One region of the Thermasporomyces composti genome, then DNA from elsewhere that is predicted to be linked to it. Evidence: predicted binding sites of a transcription regulator. Region 1 holds the regulator's gene; the other holds the start of a gene.
The links. The regulator LexA, encoded in region 1, represses DNA repair genes until DNA is damaged. The targets are predictions, from matches to a motif close to TCGAACANNTGTTCGA.
Positions count from the first base shown of each region.

Region 2: ruvC (crossover junction endodeoxyribonuclease RuvC) is a predicted target of LexA. The motif match lies at 1,391-1,406, and genes of this name have one in related genera.

Region 1 is NZ_QTUC01000001.1:460,435-464,242, reverse strand. It holds gene DFJ64_RS20040 (ATP-dependent DNA helicase) at 1-740, shown strand, start outside; gene DFJ64_RS02050 (coenzyme F420-0:L-glutamate ligase) at 750-1,619, opposite strand; gene lexA (transcriptional repressor LexA) at 1,660-2,397, opposite strand; gene DFJ64_RS02040 (hypothetical protein) at 2,677-3,111, shown strand; gene DFJ64_RS02035 (hypothetical protein) at 3,128-3,367, shown strand; gene nrdR (transcriptional regulator NrdR) at 3,726-3,808, shown strand, end outside.
Region 2 is NZ_QTUC01000001.1:4,211,951-4,215,758, forward strand. It holds gene DFJ64_RS18380 (serine/threonine-protein kinase) at 1-1,309, shown strand, start outside; gene ruvC (crossover junction endodeoxyribonuclease RuvC) at 1,466-2,053, shown strand; gene ruvA (Holliday junction branch migration protein RuvA) at 2,208-2,837, shown strand; gene ruvB (Holliday junction branch migration DNA helicase RuvB) at 2,875-3,808, shown strand, end outside.

The DNA of each region.
Region 1 (3,808 bases):
CGAGCCCTGGCCGGGCCGGCGCCGGCCAAGCAGGTACCGACGTGGTGGAGACGTTGCCGTGGCGGGCCCTCGACGTGGGGTCGCCGTTCGACTACGCCCGCCAGGCGATCCTTTACATCGCACGCCGCCTGCCGCCACCCGGTCGTGCGGGCATCTCGCCCCAGGCGCTGGATGAGCTGACCAGCCTGGTGGAAGCGGCTGGTGGGGCGACGCTCGGCTTGTTCTCCTCGCGCCGGGCTGCCGAGGAGGCGGCCGCCGCGGTCCGCGAGCGGCTGGGGTACGAGGTGTTGTGCCAGGGAGACGGTCAGCTCGCGGAGCTGCACCAACGGTTCGCCGCCGAGCCGGCGACCTCGTTGTTCGGCACCTTGTCGCTGTGGCAAGGGCTGGACGTGCCCGGCGACACCTGCCAGCTCGTGGTCATCGACCGGATCCCGTTCCCGCGCCCCGACGATCCTCTGCTCTCGGCGCGCCAGAAGGCGGTCGACGAGGCGGGCGGGAACGGGTTCATGGCGGTGGCCGCCACCCACGCCGCCCTGCTGTTGGCGCAGGGCGTCGGTCGACTGATCCGGCGCTCCACCGACCGTGGGGTGGTCGCGGTGCTCGACCCTCGACTGGCCACCGCGCGCTACGGCGGATACCTGCGTGCGTCGCTCCCACCCATGTGGTCGACTCTCGACCACGACGTCGTCGTCGCGGCGCTGCGCCGGTTGAGCGCGGCGCGCGAGGCGTCCGTCCCCTGACGACGGTCCCTACGACGGCATGCGGACGCAGACCGCGATGGGGGTCTGCTGACGTCCCTGTCCGAAGGGGTTGTCCCGGAACAGCTCGCAGAAGAAGCGGGGGAGCCGGTCGCTGTCGTGGCCGAGTACCTCGCGGCCGAGGTCGTTGGAGTCGATGATCACCGTGCCGCTCAACGTCCGGGCCGCGTCGCCGTCGAGCTGGGACCGTAGGGCCTGGGTGATGCGAGCCGCCACCTTGTCGGGCTCGGCCGGTGGGAGCTTGGCCGAGACGTTGGACGGGAACGCCGAGTACGGCGTGGGACCGTCGATCGCGTTCACGCGGTGGCCGGCGACGACGTAGAACCAGCCGCGCCGACCCAGCATCTTGCCGACCACGCTCGCGGCAGCCGCGAGGAGGATACGCGGCAGGCCGGCCTCGTTGATGGCGAGCTGCATCGTCCACGGGCTCCCGAGCCCGATGCCGTACGGGGTCCGCCGGACCATCTTGGAAAGCAGCCGGGCGGCTCGACCGGGGTTGATCTCCCAGGTGAAGTAGGACCGTCCCTGGCTGATCGCGACGATCTTCTCGCTCACCACGACGTACCACGGCTCGAGGAAAGCGCCCGTGAACGAGGCGTCGGACGCCATGAGCGCGACCGTCTTGGTCACGTAGGCGGCCACCTTGTCGACGAGGTCGTCGCCCCGGCGGAACAAGTCGGTACGGATGGGAACCCGCGCCCAGTAGGCTCCTTCCACCTCCACCATGAGGCTCTTGCCCTCGTTGGGCGCCAATGGGGCCTTCGGTGGGGGAACGTCGTCACGGCCGCGCGCCAGGGCGCCGTCGCTCGACTCGGGCTCGTCTCCGGACGTCGACGAGGTATGTGCCGTGAGGTTGACCATCCCGCTCCTGGTCGTCGTCGCTTCGTGGTCTCGCGTCGGGTCAGACACGACGTAGAACGGCGACGACCTTACCGAGGATGACCGCGTTGTCTCCAGGGATGGGTTCGTAAGCTGGGTTGTGCGGGACGAGCCACACTTTGCCGTCGCGGTAACGGTAGGTCTTGACGGTCGCCTCACCGTCGATCATCGCGGAGACGATCTCCCCGGACTCGGCCGTGGGCTGCTTGCGGACGACGACCCAGTCGCCGTCACAGATCGCGGCCTCCACCATCGAGTCGCCCTTGACCTTGAGCATGAACAGCTCGCCCTCGCCGACGAGTTGGCGGGGCAGGGGCATGACGTCCTCGATGGACTCCTCGGCGAGGATCGGGCCGCCCGCGGCGATGCGGCCGACCACCGGGACGAGCGCGGGCGTGGGATGGGCGTCGCCGCTGCCGGTCTCGTCGATGGCGGTGACGGTGACGCTCGAGACCGACCGCCGTTCCGGCGGTGACACCAACACCTCCAGTGCTCGCGGCCGGTTGGGGTCACGACGGATGAACCCCTTGTTCTCCAAGACCCGCAGCTGGTGTGCCACCGACGAGGAGGAGGTCAGGCCCACGAGCTCGCCGATCTCCCGCATGGCGGGCGGATAGCCGCGCTGCTGGACCGTCTCGCGGATGACCTCGAGGATCCGCCGCTGCCGGGGCGTGAGACCCGCTGCGTCGGGCGGGCCGTCCGAGAGTTCCCGAGCACCCGCGGTGGAGGTGGTGCGGTCGCCATTCTTCCGCCTCGACATGACGGCGATCTCCTTGTCGTGGGCAGGGCCGGTGGGTCCACGCTCCGCCGGGAGCGCCTCGCACACGAGCGTAAGCCTTTGGTCATCCACGTCCAAACGCGTGTTCGACCGCGTGTCGTCGCGAGCGAAGACGATCTTGCCACAGACTGGGCGTGGCATCGAACGGAGGTTCGACGACCGGTGGCGTGTGTCGGCGGTCTGGTGTAGAACTCATGGAGCGGTCCATCGAACAACCGTTCGACGTGGCTCGCGACTCCGCTCGTCCGTGGAGGGTGTCGAATGAGCAGTGCACCGGTCATCTACCTGGAGGACTACCGCGCTCGGCGCGTCGGGGTCGAGCGGCCACGCGCGGCAGCGAACCGCTCGCCAGGGACCGCGGACTCCGGGACGTACCGGCCAGAGGTGACACATCTCGTCGGAGCGAGCACCACGTTTCGCTCACCGCCAGGGCGCACGCTCGCCAAGACGCGGAGGCGCCGGCGACCTCGACCCGCCAGGGTTCCGAGCTGCCGAGGGTTCGCTCCGGGTGACCCCATGGTGCGTCGGCGCCGTGATCGTGATCGTGCCGGTGTCCGGCTGACCCGCCGGGGTCGGTTGGCCGTCACTGTGGTGACCGTGGCGGCCACCCTCGCGTTGTCGATGCTCGGCGGTCCGGTCCTCAGCCTCGTGCTGGTCGGGACGGTGTTGTGCGGCCTCGCCGTGGTCGTCGACTAGGCGGGCGTGACGGCACGTGCCCACGCTGCTCGAGGGCTTGCGCGACGTCGAGGAGCTGTGCTCCGCCTCGATCAGCCGAGTCCGTGTACCGACGGCGTGGCGAGGCCGTGTCGCCTTGCTCGGTGACGCGGTGTGGGGCCGGACCTTGGGCATGGCCCGGTTGGTCCGAAAGCTGCTGGTCGGCAGCGGGAAGGCGTTCGCGAGCGGTACGGCCGCGCTCGCTGACGCCCGGCCAGGCGAGCGTGTCGACACCTGACGCCTCCCCCGAACGCGGCTCCTGCTCGTGGCGGACGGCAGGTGTCAGCGCGACACGCCGAGGGCATTCGTGTCATGCGGTGAGCTTGTGCGAGCTGACCAGGCATGACGCCGAATCGCCCGAGTCGACGCGCCTGTCCACGCTTGCGTGCCGCCCGTCGCCGACGTAGCGTTGACCCCAACATCTGGTAGTTACACAGCTGTAAGTCCTCCACAAGTTGTGCTTTCGCGGTCACGGAATCTCCGTGGGGTCGCTACGTGGCGTGCTCGGGAGACCTGGCCGCGGGCCGGTGGTGGAGGCGCTTGCGGCTGCACGGCGCTGCCACCGTGACGTCGAAGCTTGTGGGAAGGCCCGCTCCATGCACTGTCCCTTCTGCCGGTTCCCCGACAGTCGGGTTGTCGACAGCCGTACGACCGACGACGGCACAGCCATCCGACGCCG
Region 2 (3,808 bases), 3.8 Mb from region 1:
CGACTTCGGCATCGCGCAGATCGCCGACGACACCCGGCTCACCATGCCAGGGACGGTCTACGGCACCCCTGGGTACGTCGCGCCGGAGCTGTTGAACGGCGGTGAGGTCACGCCCGCGGCCGACATCCACTCCTGGGCCGCCACCGTCACCTACGCCGCCACCGGCCGGCCACCGTTCGGCCAAGGGCCACTGGAGGCCGTGGCGTATCGCGTTCTCCAGGACGAGCCGGATCTCGACGGCTGTCCCGACTGGCTGCTTCCGGTGCTGCGTCGCTGCTTCGCCAAGGATCCGGTCGCCCGGCCGAGCGCGCACGAGCTCCTCCACTGGCTGGAGACCGGCGAGCCGCCGCCGGAGCGGACCGTCACCGTGACGACGGACGCTCACCCGACGGTGCCGATCCGGCTTCGGCTCCCGACTCAGCCCGAGAGCGGGGACGACGCGGGCTGGTCCGAGGGGTCGGGGGTGGCCGCCACGGCGACGTACGGCGACGGCCATCACCCTGGTGGCTATCCTGATCGGATCGCCAGCTCCGCCGAGCCCGCGGTCGAGGCCTCCCGGATCGACGCGGACGCCGCGCACTCCCACCCAGCCGCCAGCTATCCGGCCGACGGCTACCCGGCTGACGGGGATGCGGCCGCTCATCCAGCCGACCTCCACCCCGCCAACGGCAGTCCCACCGACGCGGGACCGGTCGACGGAACGGCTGTCGACCGCGCGTCCCGCCCAGACTGGCGTCGCGCCCACCAGGTCGTGCTCGTCCTGGCATTCGTCACGTTGGCCGGTCTCGCGGCTGTCGTGCCCGCGGTGGCGGCATTGGGGCTGGTCGCGTGGCTGGTGCTCGCGCGAACGGTCGACCGCTCGGCACGTCTGGTCAGACGCCGCCGTGCTGCTCGTGGACGACGCCGAACGGACCTGCTCGCCGCCACGATGGCGCTGCCCTGGCACCTCGTCCGGGGCGCGCTCGTCACCGCGTTGACCTTGCCGTTCGCCGTCATCGGAGCGGGCATCCTGGCCGGGCTGGTGGTCCTGTTCTTCTACGCGGGAGCGCTGTCCCCTCGCGTCGACGTCGTCCTCGGCGCGGCCGCCCTGGCGACCGCGACCCTGGCCTGGTGGGGCATCGAAGGGGAGGGTGTGCGGCGCGGCAGCCGGCACATGCTGACCCGCGCGCTCAGGCCGCGCTGGGCGCCCGCGACGGCGGCGGGCGTCCTCGTCGTGCTGACCTTGCTGGCGCTGACCGCCGCGAGCACCGAGCCGGTGTGGTGGTGGCCGCTGGAAGGCTCGTGGTCCTGGTTCGGTTGGCCGGGCTGAGCGCGACGAGAGCCGGCTGACGCCCGATCCGGGTCCAGCCGGCGCGTCGTGAGATCACATCCGGGCGGGGATCGCTAGGCTCCGAACACGCGTTCGTGTGGGTCGGCATGTCGTGCCCGCTCGACGTGGTCCGAGCGAGCGGAGGGGTCAAAGGCGGTGCGGGTACTCGGAGTCGACCCGGGTCTGACTCGGTGCGGGCTCGGGTTGGTCGAGGGCCGGCATCCTCGACGCCTCGCTCTGGTCGCCGTCGACGTCGTCCGAACCCAACCCGACCTCGACATCGGTGAGCGGCTCCTGCGGGTCGAGCGGGTGGTCGAGGAGTGGCTGGACGAGCACGCTCCAGACGCCCTGGCGCTCGAACGCGTCTTCAGCCAACACAACGTGCGGACGGTCATGGGTACCGCTCAGGTGAGCGGGGTCATCGTCGCGGCGGCTGCTCGCCGTGGGGTCCCGGTCGCTCTCCACACGCCCAGCGAGGTCAAGGCAGCCGTGACCGGGAGCGGCCGCGCTGACAAACAGCAGGTCACCGCCATGGTGACGAGGATCCTGTCCCTGCCGACGAAGCCACGTCCCGCCGACGCCGCTGACGCGCTCGCCCTGGCAATCTGTCACCTGTGGCGAGGGCCCGCGCTCGCCCGACTGGAGGCCGCGCAAGCGAAGGCGGCGCGGCGACGCGCCGTCCACAGCGCGCGAGAGCACGAGGCGATCGGCTCCGGTGGTGTGGGCAGGAGGTGGTCCGGCTGAGGAGCGACACTCGCACGGCGTGCGCCGCATGGCAGCTGACGGCGGTGTCAGAGGCGGCTGGCAGACTGCCATCGCCGGGCGCCGCGTCGACTGGGCGGACACGCCGTTCGCCGACGCCGCTGCTCGAAGCCGCCGACTGGGTGAGGAGTCGTCGATGATCGCGTTCGTCCGTGGCCAGGTCAGCTCCGTCGGGCTTGACTCCGCGGTGGTCGACGTCGGTGGCGTGGGCATCGAGGTACGAGCCACTCCCAACACGTTGGCCGGGCTCCGGGTGGGCGCCACCGTGACCTTGCCCACGAGCCTCGTCGTCCGGGAGGACTCCCTCACCCTCTACGGCTTCAGCGACGACGACGAACGCGCGGTCTTCGAGCTCCTGCAGACCGCGAGCGGCGTCGGACCCCGGCTCGCCCAGGCGATGCTCGCCGTCTACCGTCCGGACGAGCTGCGGCGGGTGGTCGCCGCGGAGGACGTGCGGGCGCTGACCCGGGTCCCGGGCATCGGCAAGAAGGGCGCCCAACGCATCGTGTTGGAGCTCAAGGACCGGCTGGGCGCCCCGACGGGTGGCGCGGCGAAGTCCGACGCGACCGTGACGCTCGACGGCGCGCGTGAGCCTCACTGGCGGGATCAGGTCCGGGCGGCGCTGCTGGGCCTGGGGTGGTCGGCACGCGAGGCCGAGTCGGCGCTCGACGCGGTGACCCCTCTCGCTGAGGAGCAAGCCGCGACGACCGGCCCCGACGTGGCGGCGCTGCTGCGCGCGGCCCTGCGCACGCTGTCCCGAGCATGAGCGGAAGCGCACGCCACCGCGGTCGAGGTGAGGGGCGATGACGTCGCGAGACAACAACGAGAACGGTGACCTGGCCGCCGGACGGGCGCTCGTCGCCGCCGAGGCCCGAGCGGACGAGAGCACCGTCGAGGCGGCGCTACGGCCACGAAGCCTCGCCGAGCTGATCGGTCAGTCTCGGGTCCGCGATCAGCTCGGGCTCGTGCTGGAGGCGGCCCGCAGCCGCGGCCGTCCTCCGGACCACGTCCTGCTGTCCGGACCACCCGGGTTGGGGAAGACGACCCTGGCCATGATCATCGCGACCGAGCTCAACGCCCCGCTGCGGGTGACTAGCGGTCCGGCGATCCAGCACGCCGGTGACCTCGCCGCGATCCTTTCCTCGCTGACCGAGGGTGAGGTGCTCTTCCTCGACGAGATCCACCGCATGAGCCGGCCGGCCGAGGAGATGCTCTACATGGCCATGGAGGACTTCCGGGTCGACGTCGTGGTCGGCAAGGGGCCCGGCGCGACGGCGATCCCGCTGGAGATCCCGCCGTTCACCCTCGTCGGCGCGACGACGCGCTCGGGTCTCCTCCCGGGGCCGCTGCGCGACCGCTTCGGCTTCACCGCTCACCTGGAGTACTACGAGGTGGACGAGCTGGAGCAGATCGTGCTCCGGTCGGCGAAGCTGCTCGACGTGCCGGTGACGCGGGAGGGCGCGCGCGAGATCGCCAGTCGATCCCGGGGAACCCCGCGGATCGCCAACCGGCTGCTGCGCCGGGTTCGTGACTACGCCCAGGTCCGCGGCGACGGAGTGGTGCGGCTGGAGACCGCGCGGGCAGCTCTGGCGTTGTACGAGGTGGACGAGGAAGGCCTGGACCGGCTGGACCGTGCCGTCCTCGACGCGCTGTGCCGGCGGTTCAACGGCGGGCCTGTCGGGCTCGGCACCCTCGCGGTCGCTGTCGGCGAGGAACGCGAGACCGTCGAGGAGGTCG